DNA from 3 places in the Ruminococcus sp. AM42-11 genome. Region 2 is predicted to be linked to each of the others. Evidence: predicted binding sites of a transcription regulator. Region 2 holds the regulator's gene; each other region holds the start of a gene.
What was found. The regulator Rex, encoded in region 2, represses fermentation and respiration genes when NADH is low (regulators of the CRP and FNR family bind a similar motif). The targets are predictions, from matches to a motif close to ATTGTTAANNNNTTAACAAT.
Positions count from the first base shown of each region.

Region 1 (5,975 bases), on a different contig from region 2:
CCATTAATTTAACGGCATCCGGTCCGTATACATCATAAATGGGGGATGTCATAAGCGCTGTTCCAATCCATGCGCTGGTCTGATATGCCTTGATCTCATCCTCCACGCCCGTATAAGCATATGCCGTAATAAAAGATCCCTGTGGGAACAATAAGGTGGCGCCTTCCAGCGCCGGATTCATCATTTCTGCCATTTTTCGTCCTCCTACTGTTTTTAATTATCTGTAGATGTTCTTGTTCCGATTAAATGATTTTCCATATCTTCAAACATTTCTCTTACCGTGATGGGCTTTTGCCCTGTCAGCTTTTCAAAATCATCTGTAAATGTACTCATTTGATTCAGACGGATTGCCCTGCCAAAGGACACCATTCCATCTGAGCAAAATGGAAAGTTCTTCGCCGTGTCCGCCCACATTTCCTCCGTTGTCCTTGGAACGCCGATGGAGTCAAAGAACTCATACATCTCATCATCGTTGATATATTGATATTCCGTCTTTTTACCCGTAACCTCCGAGGCGATTGCCATGTACTGTGCAATTGTCAGAAGCTCGGCTCCATTTATATCAACAATTCGATCTTCCCAATCAGACATTGCCGCACAGGCCGCCGCAAGCGCACAGTCATCCCTCGAAACAAATGCCATTTTCCCATCTCCCATGTTATTGCGGATGATGCCGTTTGTATTTTCAACTGCTTCCACAAATGTGGAGACCATTGCTTCCGCATATTGGGAATCCCGAAGAATCAAATAATGGATGGGCTGTTTTTTGATATACCTTTCGGTCCATACATGATCGTTTACTTCGTAAGCATTGATATCCTCATGTCCGGCTCCTACAATCGATGTATAAACCAGTTTGTTTACACCTGCCGCCACAGCCGCATCAATTGCAATTTTATGTGCCGCTCTTCTTTTCGGTCCAACGAATGGCATGGAGATCAGAATAACTGTATCCGCATCTTTAAATGCTTCCGTCAGTTTTTCCGCATTGTTAAAATCGGCAATTCTGGTTTCAATGCCCATTGCCTGGTATTTTTCAAGACCATTTTTTGTTGGAGCCGTAAAAATCAAAGCTTCATGAGGATATTTTTCCAGCAATACACGGGCTGATCTGCTTCCAAAATTCCCGTCTACTCCATTTAACAATATCTTTTTCATAAAAAATAATCCTTTCAACTATATAGTTATAATATTAAAAAATCGATACCCCTTTATAGGATGCTCACTCAGCTCTTTTTATTGCCTCCCTCCTTTTGTCTGAATTATATTATCTCCTCTCTAACTGTCGGCGCCTGAACAGTGTTTCCTATATATTTATAGTAAGGCAGTTGCCATCTCCCGTCATCAGTTATATAATTCATTTATACCGTCTTTTTTCGTCAAAAATAACCAAAGGAGTTTTTTGCAATGAAATCTATGAGCATTTCTGTCATCCTTGACTGGATTCCTGATAAATACAGGATTTTTTATAAATCTACGGTCTTAGATCAATTATTCCGGCATGCCCGCATGCTTGATGATTCCATGGAAATAATCGATAATGATTTTCTGTATTTAACACAAGAGAGCTCTTTCCTTGATAGGGAATGGGATATACGTAAGCCCCGTTTCCTGATTTTCTGTACCAAAACCGGATCAAGGGAGGGACAGATAAACCCTTCCTGGATGGAGCATGCCGCCATCTTATATACGGACGAGCCTTTTCATAAGGTATTCCGTGAGTTTCTGGATATTTTTGATAAGTACTATGCCTGGTATGAGCAATGCCTAAATATAATTATCGAAAACAAAGACGTTTCAGATCTGCTTGATTATGCGACCACCTTTCTTTGCAACCCGATTGCCCTTTTTCTCCAACCGGAAAGCTGCTGCATTATACCGGGAAATTTCAGGAAAAAATCGAGGGAACTCTCTGGGACGAGGTTATCAATTTCGGCTTTACACCGACAGAATCCATATATCCTGACGAACACCAGAGAGTTATGCAGGAAATTCACAGCGGAAACCGCTTAATCTCCAGCGTCTTTCGTCAGGATCCATCCCATCACTCTCTGACCGCTCCGCTTTATTTTGAGGGAAAAAACTTTGGAGCATTCGGTACGACAGATATAAACGGTCCCTTTACGGAAGCACAAAAGGCTTTGTTATTAGAAGTCGTTCATTTTACAGAGCTTGCTATGAATCACCAGATTCAGCCTTTTCTTTTGCAGGATGAAGAAAACTATTATGTTATACGGCTTTTACAGGGATATCCGGCAGATGAGCTTTCTACCTCTTATTATCTCCAAGCCAGAAATTATACGAACCAGGATATTTGGTATCTTTATCAATTTTCCCTTCCGGAATCTGACGTCTCGGATACCCGTCAGTCTGCCTATATTCATCAGATAAAAAACATTCTGCCTCATGGAGTTGTCCTCTATTTTGAACATTCTATTGTTGCGGTTTGCCGCAGGCGGGATTTTGATCCTGATTATGAAAAATCATACGCCGCACTGGAGGATTTGCTAAAACGGCTTTCCCTTAAGGTCTATATAAGCACCCGTTTTTTTAGATTCACGGAGCTTTCCATGGCATATGGACAATGCAGGCTTATGAAATCTTACCCTTTGGAGCCTCAAAAACATATTCAAAGGTTTGATGAAGCCTTTCTACATGTTTTATATGGCGTCCTTAAGGAAAAAAACTCCTTGCCGGGCTTCTGCCACCCAGCTGTTTTATCCCTGTGGCAAAGCCATATGGAGCAGGATCTCACACTCATTCATAATTTAAAATGCTATCTTATCAACGGAAGAAATATAGCGGAGACTGCCCGGACGCTTCATCTTCATAGAAACACCTTGATCTACCGGCTACGAAAAATCGAAGACCTGCTCCATATTTCACTGGATTACCTGGATGAAAATATGCTTCTCTATTTATTAATATCCTGCCTCATCTGCGAAACACTTTAATTTGGACATCCTCCTATGCTTGAAATTTGGCTTGCGACAGCAATTTCATTGCAACATAGGAAGATTTTCATTTATTTTGTGATTCTTACTTTTGATTGTTTCCGAACTGAGGGAGTAACAGCCCACAGAGGAACATAATTACCATACATATGGATGCAAGCATAAACAACAAACTATAATTATCTCCCGCAATCGGTGTTAATATATAAGTTGGAATCAAAACAGCTCCAAGAAGCTGTAATGTAGAGATGACACCCGCCGCACTTCCTGCATATTTAGTTCCAAGTCCTTCTAACAAAACCGGTGCGGAAAGGAAAATAGGCATTGACGCTCCAAGCATAATTCCAGTATAAAGAACCAGTATGTGTAAAACGAATATGGACGGAAATCTCCAACACATAATAATTCCGGCAAAACTCAACACGGCAGCTCCTGATACAAACACTTTAACATTTTTGATTTTAGAGAATACAATGGGACCTGTAATAGAACCAATACAATTTCCCAATGTCAACATAGATGCAATCGTACCACATACTTTCAAATCTATTCCATACATGGTCTGCAATGCCATCGGCATAAAAGTGGATAAAGTTACCGTACTGCCAAGAGCCATCATAATACAAATAGAAACTAGCCATATACCTTTATTAGAAAGTACTACCTTAAGAGAATCCCCAATGGAAGGTTGATTTTCCTGATCTATCTTCTCCCTTTCTTCCATTGTATCCTCTGGCTTATCTTTCACAAAAAGCAACCATAAAACAAATACACTAATACAGAATATTGCTGATACAATAAAAGCAGATGTCCTGCTATCAAACAAAACTGCCGTCGTTGCTGTCGCAAATGCTCCCGGAAGTTGTCCGCAAAATGCAAATATGCCCATCAAAATTCCTAGCTTTTCCTGCTCAAACCAACTTGCAGTAATCTTGGATGCATTAATATTGACAAACATATTGGAGAAACCGGTTAATGCCATGCAAAGAAAAAATGGCATATAGCTATTTGCAAAAACTCTCCCAATCATTCCAATTCCAGCTATAACAAATGAAATATTAATGACTTTCTTTGAACCAACCTTGTCAGAAATCATTCCTCCTACAAAACTCAAGAAAATTGCTACAATCATAGGCGCCGTAAATAAAGATGAAAACTGCGATGTTGTAAGTCCAAAAGATTGTATTAGTTCCGGGGCATACACGGATAACTGGTATTGTGCATAACTTCCCGGCATATATGCAAGACACATAATCGTAAATACCAGCCATTTTCTATTTTTTTTACTCATGGAAACTCCCTTCATTCTTCAAAGCCATACGGACAAGAACTAATATCATAATTTTTATTCTCAACCAGATCATTTAATGGAAATTTTGCAATTACTGCACGGATATCCTTTATACGCTTTCCATAATCGCCCCATTTTACAATCACTTCTTCGCACTCTTTGGCATATTCCATATCTATGGTACATTCAGAAATCATTTTATGATAATGGGAACTATATACCGCACTACTGGATAACCCAATAACCTTGCCATCCCTTGTGGTAACATAGTCCTGATGTCCTCCACACATGCCCGGAACGCAACAGGGATACTCCATCTGCTTATAAGGCTCCCCCTCTCCATACAAAGATGCCTGTACATCTAAAATATCTTCCGGATTCCAAATTAAAGATACAATCATCTTTTGAGGATTTGACATTTCTTTCTCAAGAGCTTTTCTTCCAATAAAGTCATGATCCAATTTTGCCATCCATTGCCAGCCAACCTCTACCGGCGTCCGGAAACGTGCACGAAGATTCTCTGGTTCAACACTTCCAGTATATGAAATATTTGCAGGTGACATTTCTACAACCTTCGGATCTTTATAGGAAGCGCTCTCAAATGATACCGTAACTTGCGGATATCCTCCAAAAGCATGATTCACCGGATAACTCCGCCATCCAAGCCTCTTTAATCCCATAGGTTTTCCGATCTCATAAGCCGCATGATATACATTGGGACCATCTTCTTTTAAACCACGAATTTCATATGCAAGTGTTCCACTCATCCCAATCCTGTTCACTTCCACTTCAATATTCAGTCCCGGAATACTTACCTTACGAAATTGCAAAAATGCTAGATCATGAAGATTCGTATTCGTAAGTTTTTCTATAATTGTTAATGACTTTGGTCCTGAAAATTGAAAGACAAAGATATCACGCATGGTCATTTTCACATCATAAGCACCAGTCTCCAACAGTTTCATTGCTGCAAATGGAAGTGCAGCCGTAATCCGATATGTATTATCGTCGTCTTTCATACTAAGACAATGAGCTACTATCAATCCTTCTTCATCAAGCATAACCAAATGTTTATTTTTTCCGTTTTTCCATTTGCTAATGTTATTCATACAAAGTTTTGAGAGAAACGCCTGTGCATCTTTTCCTTGGAATGTAATTTCAGCCCCACTAATCCCTGCATGAATGTAACATGTTTCTGCCCACGATTTACAAGTTTCATACCAAGGATCAGCTTCCCAAGTATAAAGATTCCCAATATTCTGAAAATAGGTAAAACATCTTTATACTTGGGCTCATAATCTACTCTCGCTCCAATATAATCCTCCACTACACTTTCCTCCTTATTCCGCTAATACCCCAAATCATTCCCAGCTCTGTTCCCTCTTTTGCATAGTCCGGGTTGATAAAGCCCAGTGAAATCTTGCTGTTGTAATGATAAGAAATAATCCCACTTTTTTAATCTTGCATCACAATTATTTACTCAAATTTTCTTAACCGTCGGCGCCTGAACAGTCACATTTGATATTTATATTCTAAAATGATTGATCATCTTTGTCATTGGTTATATGATTCAACTACTAATACCTTTTTCGTTATTTTTAACCCGATTATGTTTTTTGCAAGACCTTTTTGCAATTTTATGCAAAAAGGTCTTGCAAAAAACAGACCACTCGCCACTTCCCAGTGACATTATCTTTGTAAATACTCATACAAATTCTCCTCTCTTTCTC
Region 1 is NZ_QUIO01000032.1:44,201-50,175, forward strand. Features, by position in the region: gene DW904_RS16725 (aminomethyltransferase family protein) at 1-193, opposite strand, end outside; gene DW904_RS16730 (NmrA family NAD(P)-binding protein) at 214-1,158, opposite strand; gene DW904_RS16735 (hypothetical protein) at 1,408-2,013, shown strand; gene DW904_RS16740 (helix-turn-helix domain-containing protein) at 1,983-2,954, shown strand; gene DW904_RS16745 (MFS transporter) at 3,040-4,245, opposite strand; gene DW904_RS16750 (aminomethyltransferase family protein) at 4,257-5,354, opposite strand; gene DW904_RS24130 (hypothetical protein) at 5,351-5,572, opposite strand.
Region 1: DW904_RS16730 (NmrA family NAD(P)-binding protein) is a predicted target of Rex. The motif match lies at 1,181-1,200, and genes of this name have one in related genera.

Region 2 (5,975 bases):
GTTATAAAAAACAGGAACGGTTTCGGATATTTATATTCGAAATTCGTTCCTGTTTTTGAAATAAATATGAAATGTAAGGCTCAAAAGAGCAGGTTACTGGTAATTTATGCCAGCTCCTCCCATTTCTCATAAAGCCCTTCCAGTTCTTCTGCTATAGCAGCTTTTTCCCGGCTGAGCTTCGTGCATTCTGCCACATTCGTACAGATATCTGGCAGAACCATGGTTTCATCAATTTCTTTATCCCTTGTTTCCAGTTCTTCAATCCGTGCTTCCACTTTCTTCAGCTCATTTTCCCGTTTTCTCTTCAGAGCCTGTTCCTCTTTCTGCTGCTGCCAGGTGAGTTTGGTTTCAGAGACGTTTTCCTTAACTTCCTGAGCGGCGGTCTCCTGAACAGGAGCATAAATCCGGGTCATCTCCTCCTTCTTTTCCAGGTAGTAATCATAATCACCGATATAATTGACAATGGCCTGGTTGGTCAGATCCATAATGCGGGTAGCAGTCTGGTTAATAAAATAACGGTCATGGGAAACGTAGAGGACAGTTCCTGTGTAGCTGTTCAGTGCTTCCTCCAGAATCTCCTTGGATGCAATATCCAGATGGTTGGTAGGCTCATCCAGTATCAGGAAGTTGGCTTCTGAGAGCATCAGCTTCGCCAGGGAAACACGGCCACGTTCACCACCAGAGAGAGAGGAGATCAGCTTAAACACATCATCTCCTGTAAAAAGAAAAGCAGCCAGCATATTGCGGATTTCAGTCTCAGTGAGAGTCGGATATGTGTCTGATATCTCCTGGAAAATAGTTTTCTCCATATGCAGAACATGGTGTTCCTGATCATAGTATCCGATCTGAACCTTGGAACCCAAGGCAAAGCGTCCTGCATCAGCATCCACAATTCCATTGAGAATCTTCAAAATTGTGGTCTTACCAGTACCATTGTTGCCAATCAGGGCAACACGCTCCCCACGTTTGATTTCAAAATTAATATCTGTAAACAAAGTCTGTCCCGGGAAAGCCTTGGAAAGTCCTTCTACAGTAAGTACATCATTTCCACTGATAAAACGTGGTTCTAGGGAAATACGCATCTGGTTATCAATTTCAATTGGTTTCTCAATGCGCTGGATTTTGTCCAGCATTTTTACACGGCTCTCAGCACGCTTAATGGATTTCTCGCGGTTAAAGGAGCGGAGCTTGGTGATAACAGCCTCCTGATGTTTGATCTCTCTTTGCTGGTTCAGGTAAGCCTTGTACTGGGCGTCACGCAGCTGCGCTTTTTTCAGGGCATAAGCGGAATAGTTGCCTTCGTACATTCTCATCTGGGCAGCCTCGATCTCCACGATCTTGGTAACTACCTTGTCCAGAAAATAACGGTCATGAGAAACGATAAATACAGCGCCCGGGTAGTTGAGAAGATAGGTCTCAAGCCATGCAATGCTCTCCATATCCAGATGGTTGGTAGGCTCGTCCAGAAGAAGAATATCCGGTTTGGAAATCAGAAGCTTGCCAAGTGCAACCCGGGTTTTCTGACCTCCGGAAAGGTTCTCAATCTGTTTGCCGTAGTCTTCTTCTTCAAATCCAAGACCTTTTAAAACACCTACGATTTCACTTTTATAAGCGTAGCCGTTTTCCAGCTCAAACTGGTGAGTCAGGCGGGTGTAGCTGTTCATCAGGCTCTCAAGTTTGTCTCCTGCTACGTATTTCATTTCCTGCTCCAGAGAACGGATCTTGTCCTCCATATCCAAAATGTACTGCTTGGTGGTCATCAGTTCTTCGTAAATGGTGTGATGACCGTGGATATCCTGGTACTGGGCCAGATAACCGATCTTCTTATCCTTGGCAATGACCACCTGACCGGAATCCGCGGAAATCTCCTCCATGATAATACGAAGAAGAGTTGTTTTCCCCGCACCGTTATTGCCGATGAGAGCGGCCTTTTCCCGTTCTTCTATGTGAAAAGAAGCATCCTGCAGGATCACCTTTTCCCCAAAAGATTTGCAGATGCTCTGACATGATAAAATCATAAGTTCCTCCTTAAAAAGGCGGTTCTGTATACACAGAAACAGCATTATTAGAATGTTCAATAGTATATTATACTTGAAAAATTTATTTTTTGAAAGAATAATTGTCAAATCACAAAAAAATTTGCAAAAATTTGTAATTCTGCACAACTTTAATTGACAAGAAAATAACATTTCGGTATAATTGACATAGTGTTACGCGGGCTGCCGTTTACAGGTAATGTTCCGCGATGCGTTTTTAGCGGAAAAATACAGGCAGCGGAAACAAGGAGGGGAACATTTTGGATGCAAAAGAGATCTCAAAGGCGGTAATTAAGAGATTGCCAAGATATTATCGCTATCTGGGGGAGCTGATGGAAGAGAAGGTGGAACGTATATCTTCCAACGACTTGAGTAAAAAAATGCATGTGACTGCTTCGCAGATCCGACAGGATTTAAATAATTTCGGCGGTTTTGGACAGCAGGGATATGGATATAATGTAGAATATCTTTATACAGAAATTGGTAAAATACTGGGACTGGACACTATTCATCCCATGATCATCCTGGGTGCAGGTAATCTGGGACAGGCACTTGCCAATTATGGAGACTTCGAAAAACGTGGCTTCCGCCTGGTAGGGATTTTTGACGTAAACCCGGTTTTGGAGGGGATTTCCGTTCGCGGGATTGAGATTCAGATGGTTAGCAGTCTCCCGGAATTTATCAGGGAGAATCAGGTGGAGATTGCCATTCTGACCCTGCCGAAGAATAAGGCCAAGGAGATGGCGAAGGTTCTTATTGACAATGGAATCAAGGCAATCTGGAATTTTGCCCATACAGATCTTGATGCCCCGGAGGATGTGATCGTGGAGAATGTTCATCTGTCCGAGAGCCTGATGGCTCTGTCTTACAACTTAAGCCAGTATCGTAACGAACATAAAGAAAACAAAGAATAAAAGTCAAAGAGGACTGCTGCTTGTCTCGCTGAAGGATTTACAGGAGACCGGGCGGCAGTTTTGCATTAGGAGTGGCCTTATGAAAAAAGTTGTAACCTGCAGTCAGATGAAGCTGCTTGACCATGGCACTATTCATAATATGCATGTTTCCTCCCTGGTTCTCATGGAGAGGGCGGCACTTGCCACAGCAGAAGAGATCCGGAAATATCTGGAAAAGAAAAACGGTTCTGCTAATTTGAAAAAAGAACGGATTCTGACCGTCTGCGGATCTGGCAATAACGGAGGTGACGGCATTGCCATTGCAAGACTTCTGCATCTGGCGGGAATCCGTTCTGAGATTTATCTTGCAGGAAATCCGGATAAAATGACAGAAGAAACCCGACATCAGTGGGATATTGCCATGAGCTACCAGGTACCGGTAATGAATAACCCTGTATGGGATGAATATACTGTTATAGTAGACGGAATTTTCGGCGTTGGACTCTCCAGAGAGATTACCGGGAATTACAAAGAGATAATTGACCATATGAATGAAGCTCCTGCGTATAAAGCAGCGGTGGATATTCCGTCTGGCATTCATGGAGATACGGGAGCTGTTCTTGGAACTGCTTTTGAGGCAAATCTTACCGTAACATTTGCGTATAAAAAACGTGGGCTTTGTCTGTATCCGGGAAGAGCTTATGCTGGCAGAACTGTGGTGGCGGATATTGGAATTTATGACCGGGACCGTGATGGCAGTGAGCTTGCAAGCAAGGCTGCCTGGCATATAGAAAAATCTGACGTGAAAACTCTTCCGGCAAGAAAACCATGGGGAAATAAAGGAACATTTGGCAAGGTCCTTCTTGTAGCGGGCTCAAAGGGAATGTGCGGAGCAGCCTGTCTGAGTGCCAGTGCAGCACTTCATGGAGGCACCGGAATGGTGAAGATCCAGACTGTGGAAGAGAACCGGATTCCTTTACAGAGCCTTTTGCCTGAGGCAATGCTGACCAGCGAATTTGATGAGGAAGCCAATAAGAAAAATTTAAACTGGTGTGATGTGCTGGTGATCGGTCCAGGGCTTGGAACTGAAGGCTCAGGAAAGGAAAGAATGCTTTGGTTCCTGGAAAACGGAGCAAAAGCAGGAAAGCCTGTTATACTGGATGCAGATGGTCTGAATATTCTGGCAATGCATCCACAGTGGATGAAATTCATAGGGGAACAGACCATTCTCACACCCCACATGGGCGAGATGAGCCGTCTTTGCGGCTTGGATGTATCAGAACTAAAGGAAGACCCTGTAGCCCGTGCATATCAGTATGCAGAGAAAAGTGGCGGTGTTCTGGTACTGAAAGACGCATGTACAGTAGTGACTGACCGGAATGAAAAGCTGTATCTGAATCTTTCTGGTAATTCGGGAATGGCCACAGCAGGAAGCGGAGATGTGCTTTCCGGTATTATCGCATCTGTTCTCTGCATGTATTTAAGCTGTGAGGAAGAACGGGAGCTTTCCTATAAAGCTGCCATGGCGGTGTATATTCACGGTCTTTGCGGTGATATTGCCAGAGAGAAAAAAGGATCTCACGGCATGACGGCGAAGGATATGATCGAAGCCCTGCCGGAAGTTTTGAAACTGGCAGAAGTTCAGAGTAAAGGATGAGAATTGTGACGTACATTTTGCAGAACGCCTTTTGAGGCATGCTCTGATAAATTTAGAAAATCGAGGAAAATGTTATGGAAAAATACAGCAGAATCAAAGCATTGATTTCTCTTGATGCAATCAGATATAATTTTGAACAGATGAAGAAGAACATAAAAGAGGGAACAAAGATCATCGCAGTGATCAAAGCGGATGCATATGGTCACGGTGCAGTACCTATTGCGAGAATGCTTGAGGAATTTGATTATATATGGGGATTTGCTGCGGCTACAGCCCAGGAGGCATTACAGCTTCGAAAAGCCGGGATCACAAGACCGATTCTGATCCTGGGACTGGTATTTGAAGAATATTATAAGAAACTTGCCGAAAATGATGTGCGCATGGCCGTCTGTGATTATGAGACAGCCAGAAAGTTTAACAAAGCTGCTGAAGCAGCGGGCAAAAAAGGTCTGATCCATCTGGCTGCGGATACCGGCATGACCAGGATCGGATTTAAGGACAGCGAAGAGAGTCTGGAGGAAATCCGCAGAATTGCAGCTCTTCCCAATGTGGAAATTGAAGGTTTATTCACTCACTTTGCAAGAGCAGATGAATACGACCGTACCCCGGCAATGGTTCAGCTGAAACGATATCTTGATTTTGCGGATCTTCTGGAAAAAAATGGAATCCATATTCCACTGCATCACTGTTCCAATAGTGCCGGAATAATCCGTGTACCGGAAGCCAACCTGAACATTGTCCGTGCCGGAATTACCATTTATGGAATTTATCCCTCTGAGGAAGTGGAAAAAGACATTGTAATGCTGAAACCTGTAATGTCCCTAAAGAGTCATGTTTCCTACGTGAAAGATGTGGAGCCGGGGGTTCAGGTAAGCTACGGTGGAACCTACACGACAGATCATGTTACAAAGATGGCGACGATTCCTGTTGGATATGCAGATGGATACCCAAGAATGCTTTCTAATAAAGGCTGGGTTCTGATTCATGGAAAAAAAGCGCCGATCTGTGGCAGAGTCTGTATGGATCAGTTTATGGTAGATGTGACAGAAATCCCGGATGTAAAGACAGGGGATGAAGTGACACTGCTTGGAAAAGATGGGGATGAGGTTATCAGTGCAGATACACTGGGAGATTTGTCCGGCCGTTTTTCTTATGAATTTGTATGTAATATCAGCAAACGTGTGCCAAGAATCTATATCCGCGATGGGAAAGAGTGCGGCGAGCTGACATATTTTGACTGAGCATACCCAGACAAATTGTGACGCGTATCCTTTGGAAAGCCTTTTGCAGGTATGCGTCAGGTAAGAACAATATAGACGGAAAGGGTTCCGTTACCGGCTTTTATAAGAACCCGTAACGAATTACGGGAAAAATACCACACATGTATAC
Region 2 is NZ_QUIO01000006.1:31,105-37,079, reverse strand. Features, by position in the region: gene DW904_RS05340 (ABC-F family ATP-binding cassette domain-containing protein) at 105-2,018, opposite strand; gene DW904_RS05335 (redox-sensing transcriptional repressor Rex) at 2,297-2,950, shown strand; gene DW904_RS05330 (NAD(P)H-hydrate dehydratase) at 3,030-4,586, shown strand; gene alr (alanine racemase) at 4,661-5,827, shown strand.

Region 3 (5,975 bases), on a different contig from region 2:
TGAAGACTTGCCGGGAACTCATCATCAGCTTCCCAGAAACGAATGATAATCGGCAAAAAAGGAAAAAGATTTAATTTAAAAGCAACATCTCCTTTTTCCAATTCCTTTCCGGAAAGTGCTATACAGGCATTACGCAATTCAACGGTTTTTCCGTTAAAAAAGTCAGCGGTATTCTGAAAAAATCCGCTGCTCGTTGAGAGATTTCCTGGTCGGACAGAGGAAAGGCTGTTTATGTTTATAAATTCATGTGACAGATGGCATCTATCCTTTGAATAACATAAAACATCATAAATAGTCATTGCTTCATTGTGATTGGCTTCATGAATTATTTCAAAATCATTATCTGACCACTGAACACTTCCCGTTTTTCGATTAATACGATAGGTACGGTTAATAAAAGTAATATATAACCAGTCAGAATTGTAATCTAATGAATATTTATGTATCATTGTAGCCTGATTATATTGCAGGAAAACATGTGCTGTAGAAATTTTTATTTTATCATAATTAGTCAGAGCTTTCGTCATATACCCCTCCAAGAATATTTTTGTTGTAGTTATTTTAGAATAGACTAATTGGTCTATAAAATCAATGCTTTTTGTGCCATTTTGTTATAGCAGGTCAAAGGAACAATGGCTGTAATGAGGATCAGAGGGATAATAGTAGTAACGAATAATACGCGAGAGTTCTGTAGAGGGTCTGGCGTTAGAGGATTGGATTAAGGAAGTATCTTTTTTGTCTGACTGGTTTTTTTACGGCATTTCCGTTACAATAGAAATATAAAAAATCGCGGAAAGAAGGTGGTCTGAATGCCAGTTAATATCACAGAAGAATTCGTTCGTTTTCTGATGAAGCAAAACGAAGAACAAAGTGCTCGCATTGCTGAGCTTTCTGCTGAGATTACAAGTCTGAACCAGACCATCCGAGAACTGAAAGAGCAGTTAAACAAAAACTCAAAAAACAGTTCCAAGCCACCTTTATCTGACGGACTTAAGAAGCATGATTGTAAAACACAAACAGCACCAGTTATCATTGGAAATAATGTATGGATTGGTGGCGGGGCTATTATTTTACCAGGAGTTACTATCGGAGATAATGTTGTGATTGGAGCAGGCAGTATTGTAACAAAAAGTATTCCCGACAATGTGATTGCTGCAGGCAGTCCTTGCAGAGTGATCCGTAGGAATCAGTAACAAACATGTTTTATCCAGATAAATATATAAGTGGGAGGTATTATGCCTGAAATACGGAAGAAAATTGAATTACTACAGAAAATTGCACATCGATTTAATGAGGCAAATATAGAGTGGGCTTTAGGCGCATCTATGCTGCTGTACTTTAAAGGTATTATTTCAGAATTTCATGATATTGATTTAATGGTCTCTGTTCATGATGCTGAACAGGTCCGAACAATTTTATCAGAAATGGGAGAACTTCACGCACCGGCTTCTGCTTCTGATCCAATGTATCGTACAAAGGTATTCATGGAATTCACCATTGATTCTGTAGATATTGACGTTATGGCTGGATTTTCTATTGTAAGCGAAGGGAAGGTTTATGATTGTTCTCTTGACAAAGAACAAATCGTGGAACGAATGACACTTGGAACAGAAATCGTTCCTTTGCAATCGCTGCGATTATGGTGTAAATACTATCGGCTGATGGGGAGAAACAAAAAAGCTGACATGATTGAAAATAATTGTAAATAAATATAGTATCTGATATATGTAAAAAAGGAAACTGCCTGGAATTATCCGACAGTTTCTTTTTTATTTGCAGAATTGTTGTGGTCAAGCTTTTTTGTAACTGATGTTATTCTAATTCATTTGACATCTTTTCGCTAATAGTATGATAGATTTCCTTTGTCGCTGAATCATTTGCACCATTTACGACCAATATTTTTCCATTTATACTCATGACTACATATGAATGACAGGATGAATGGGTATACCGGATATAATCTCCATAGACATCATTTCTAAAATTTCCCATAGCATATTTAAGATTTCCTAAACCATTGGTTCTATAATCATTCCAGCTCTGAGATGAATTTTCTTCATATGAGATACTGTCAATCTGCGTATAGTCTACTGTATAATCGCTCCAGCCTTGTGCCTCAATAGTAAAATCTTTATCCTCGAAACGAATCTCAATACTTCCCAAAAACAACGTCCATATACCGAATATAATGGTTAAAATGGCTATGATACCTGATACTCCAATTGTTTTTTTGTTATACTGAATTTTTAATTTTTCTCCGGTTGCTATCTTTTTCTTATAAAAGAGATAAGAATAGAGAATGCTGATGATTGCAGCTGCCATAATGCTTACGATATACAAAACAAGAGCAGCCATACTTTCCTCAAAAAGACCACAAAGCATACACAGAATACCTGATGCCATCCATAGTTTCCCACTGAATCTATGAGTTGCATTCCAATTTTCTTCATCCTGCAATGTCCATATAACCCGGATCCCTATCGTATTGTTCTGTTTTACCTTTGGCAGATAATTTCCTATAACCATGAACAGTAAGCCTGTTCCATAATACATGAATGCCATAAACAGGTTCTCCATATCTGCCCCGGTATTTACCAATCTGGCAATGCCATTATAGAGCAATGTAATAACAGGTATCATCCATATAGCCATTCCTATAACTTTAGGGCTCTGTTGTCGGCTTCTGTTATCATAAAATATGATTGCTACAAATATACAGTGCGTTACTACAAAAAATACATTTATCCATTTACCGTGTGTACTCGTAAAACCGACCAGGACTCCTACAAAAATTACCAGTATAGAGCTGATTAATGAACCTCTATATTTTTTTATCATTTCCTTCATTATCTGATTCTCCTTTCAAATTTGTGATCCACAGCATGACATCTTCCAATACGGAAGTGTTTAATTCATAATAAATAAACTTTCCTTCTCTTTGGTTTCGGATCAAATCAGCTTCCTTCAATATTGCCAGATGTCTTGATATGGATGCTCCCGTCACTGAAAAATGTTCGCATATTTCTCCAGCTGAAAGCCGCCCATTCTTCAATAAGTTCAAAATCTCACGTCGTATTGGATCTGCCAGTGCTTTTAATGTATCCTGTATACCCAAAAATTCATCACACCCCTTTATTTAACATTTAACCTAATTGTTAAATATATTATAATGCAAGGGATATCATGTGTCAAGAACCAGTTACTTCAAAAAACTGCCTGGGTAGTAAATAAAGACAGAAGCATGGTTTTCCCTGTTCTGCAGAAACAGATCTGTTTGATGCCGCCATCCTTGCCCATCCGGAGAAGATTATTGTCAAACGTCTCCTGAAAAGTGAATGCCTGGCAGGGCGTGAGCCATACTAGAAAACTGAAATTCACTTATTTGCAACATAAAAGCTCTATCGTATTTTGAAGCACCAAAAATCTAACTTTTGGACAGATCAAAATACGATAGAGCTTTTTGTTATTAGAATCAGCGAGCTTTTTGTGGAAGCTGGCAGTTATAAGCGATTCCAAGCGGTGTGACCAAAAGGGGATGAACCGGCCGGTAAACTGGAAGGTTCAGCTTCTTCTCAAACACGCTGGTAAATTCCTGAAAGCTTGCAGAGCCGCCTACCACATAAACTGCAGGTATCTCATAGCCTTTCAGAAATTTCTCGGTAATGGATGCCATTTTTTCAACCGTTGCCTTAATAACCGGAAAAATTTCCTTCTCTTTTTCCGGAGTGGTCTTCAGAACCTCTGCCTCTTCGTAGGGAATCCGGTAATGACCGGCAACTGTCATTGTCATATGGCTGCCCCCAGTTGCCTCGTCATCCGTATAGATTACCTTGCCATCCTTGAGGATGCTGATGCCGGTTGTGCCGCCGCCCACATCTACAACTGCACCGTCGGTAATCTTTAATACAGCAGCGGCCGCAGTAGGTTCGTCAACAATGTTGGTCACTTCGAAACCGGCACCTTCCAATACATATCCAATGCTCTTCACACTGCCTTCTGAAACTCCCGGAGGAATGGCAGCAGCGGCATAGAGAAGCTCCGTGCCCAGCTTTTCTTCCAGTTCTTCTTTTAATTTTGTAACCAGTTGAACAGATTCGTAATAATTCACAATAACACCGTCACGGATTGCATGGGAGGGTGCAGAGACACCGGCAATAGGACGATTCGTACTATCTACAACTGCAAGAACCGTGTTCGCAGTACCAAGATCCACGCCTACCTTCAAACGCCCTCTGAATTTTTTACATTCACCAGTGCGTACCAGTTCTGCAAAATTTGATAAAGTTCTGTTTTTTAGTTCCATATCCGAACACTCCATTTCTAATAAATCTGGAAGCTGTGAATCAGTGTACTGATACATTCATATTTTGCAGTGATTCACAGCGATAATGTATTTATTATATATGAAAAAAGGCGAAAAAACAATAATTTTGCCCGGAATATGGCTCATTGCCGGCGTAAATTAAAATGGCAAAGTAAGCTGATCCAGTAGCTTTAAACAGTCCTCCTTTGAATATACCATAGGACTTCCTGGCAGTGACTGAACGAAATCCTGAAAGATCCGGCACAATGACTCGTCTGAAATGTGAATATTACAACAATATGCGCCAAATAAAAAAGCGTTCGTCGGGTAAATATTAATCTGGTTTTGCGCACTGACAGAAATGGACAGATAGTCAGGAAATTCTTCTGTTTCTACAGCATTGTTTGAAGATGGAACTGTGGTGGCTTATGGGCAGGGTGTGTTATATAAAGATGGATCTGTAATTGAATATCATGGAACAGAAATTAAGAAACTTATAGTAAATGAAGGAGTTACAGGTATTGGTGGTTCACTTTGCTATAATCTGCCATATTTGAAGAGCGTATTCCTTCCCGAAAGTGTTACTAAAATCGGAACCGGGTGTTTTGCAGAATGTACTTCATTGCAGGAAGTAACACTTCCATCCAATTTGCAAACAATTGCATATGACGTTTTTAAAAATTGCTATTCATTACAGAAAGTAACAATGCCATCTAATTTAAATCATATTGGTACGAGCACTTTCGAAAATTGTAAGAATTTAAAAGAAATTCTTTTGCCAGATACATTAAGTTCTATTGGTGAGAATGCATTTAAAGGATGCAGCGTACTTAAAGCAATCAATATTCCTGGAAATGTAAAAGAAATTGGGGATTCAGCATTTGAGGAATGTGTCAGCTTAGATGAAATAACAATTCCCCATTCTATAGTCCTTGGGAAAGGTGTTTTTTGCAGTTGTACCGCTTTAAAAACAGTTATCTTTGAAGCTGATCCTGAATTAAGCAAAATTCCAAATTATGCATTTGAGAATTGTATCAGTCTGACATCAGTAACGTTTTCTGATAATACTTCAGATATTGGAAACAATGCATTTTCTGGATGTGTTAGTTTGTCAGAAATAACTTTACCCAAAGAGCTTATTGAGCTCGGAATGGAAGCATTTAAAGAATGCACAAGTTTAAAAAATGTTCACTTTACTAATACCCAACCCTGCAGAATAGGGGAAGCAGCATTCCAGTATTGTAGCAGCTTGGAAAGTATCAATATTGTAGGAGATATTGGAGCTGATGCATTTAATAGTTGCACAAATTTAAAAACTGCTCATATATCCGATGGATATATTTGGGGTAGAGCTTTTAAAGATTGTATTAACCTAACTGAGATAACTTTACCTGAGAATCTTGGTTGGATTGATGAAGAAGTGTTCAGTGGCTGCACCAGTCTAAAAAATATTAGCCTGGATGGTTATTTATTTGAAATACGAAAAAAAGCGTTTTATAACTGTTCGAGTTTGCGTGAAATTATACTTCCACACACCTTTTATGCATTGGAAAATGAAGCATTTGTCGGTTGTTCAAATCTGGAATCCATAACCTTTTTATATGATGAACAAAATGCAGCACGGGATGAATGGCCGTTTATTGATCCTTCCGCAGTTGAAGGATGTGTAAAC
Region 3 is NZ_QUIO01000057.1:12,733-18,707, forward strand. Features, by position in the region: gene DW904_RS20600 (DUF3786 domain-containing protein) at 1-527, opposite strand, end outside; partial or broken gene DW904_RS24335 (DUF6444 domain-containing protein) at 849-1,004, shown strand; partial or broken gene DW904_RS20605 (DapH/DapD/GlmU-related protein) at 1,005-1,193, shown strand; gene DW904_RS20610 (DUF1897 domain-containing protein) at 1,236-1,709, shown strand; gene DW904_RS20615 (SdpI family protein) at 1,813-2,847, opposite strand; gene DW904_RS20620 (autorepressor SdpR family transcription factor) at 2,822-3,115, opposite strand; gene eutJ (ethanolamine utilization protein EutJ) at 3,473-4,303, opposite strand; gene DW904_RS24700 (leucine-rich repeat protein) at 4,725-5,975, shown strand, end outside.
Region 3: eutJ (ethanolamine utilization protein EutJ) is a predicted target of Rex. The motif match lies at 4,583-4,602, and genes of this name have one in related genera.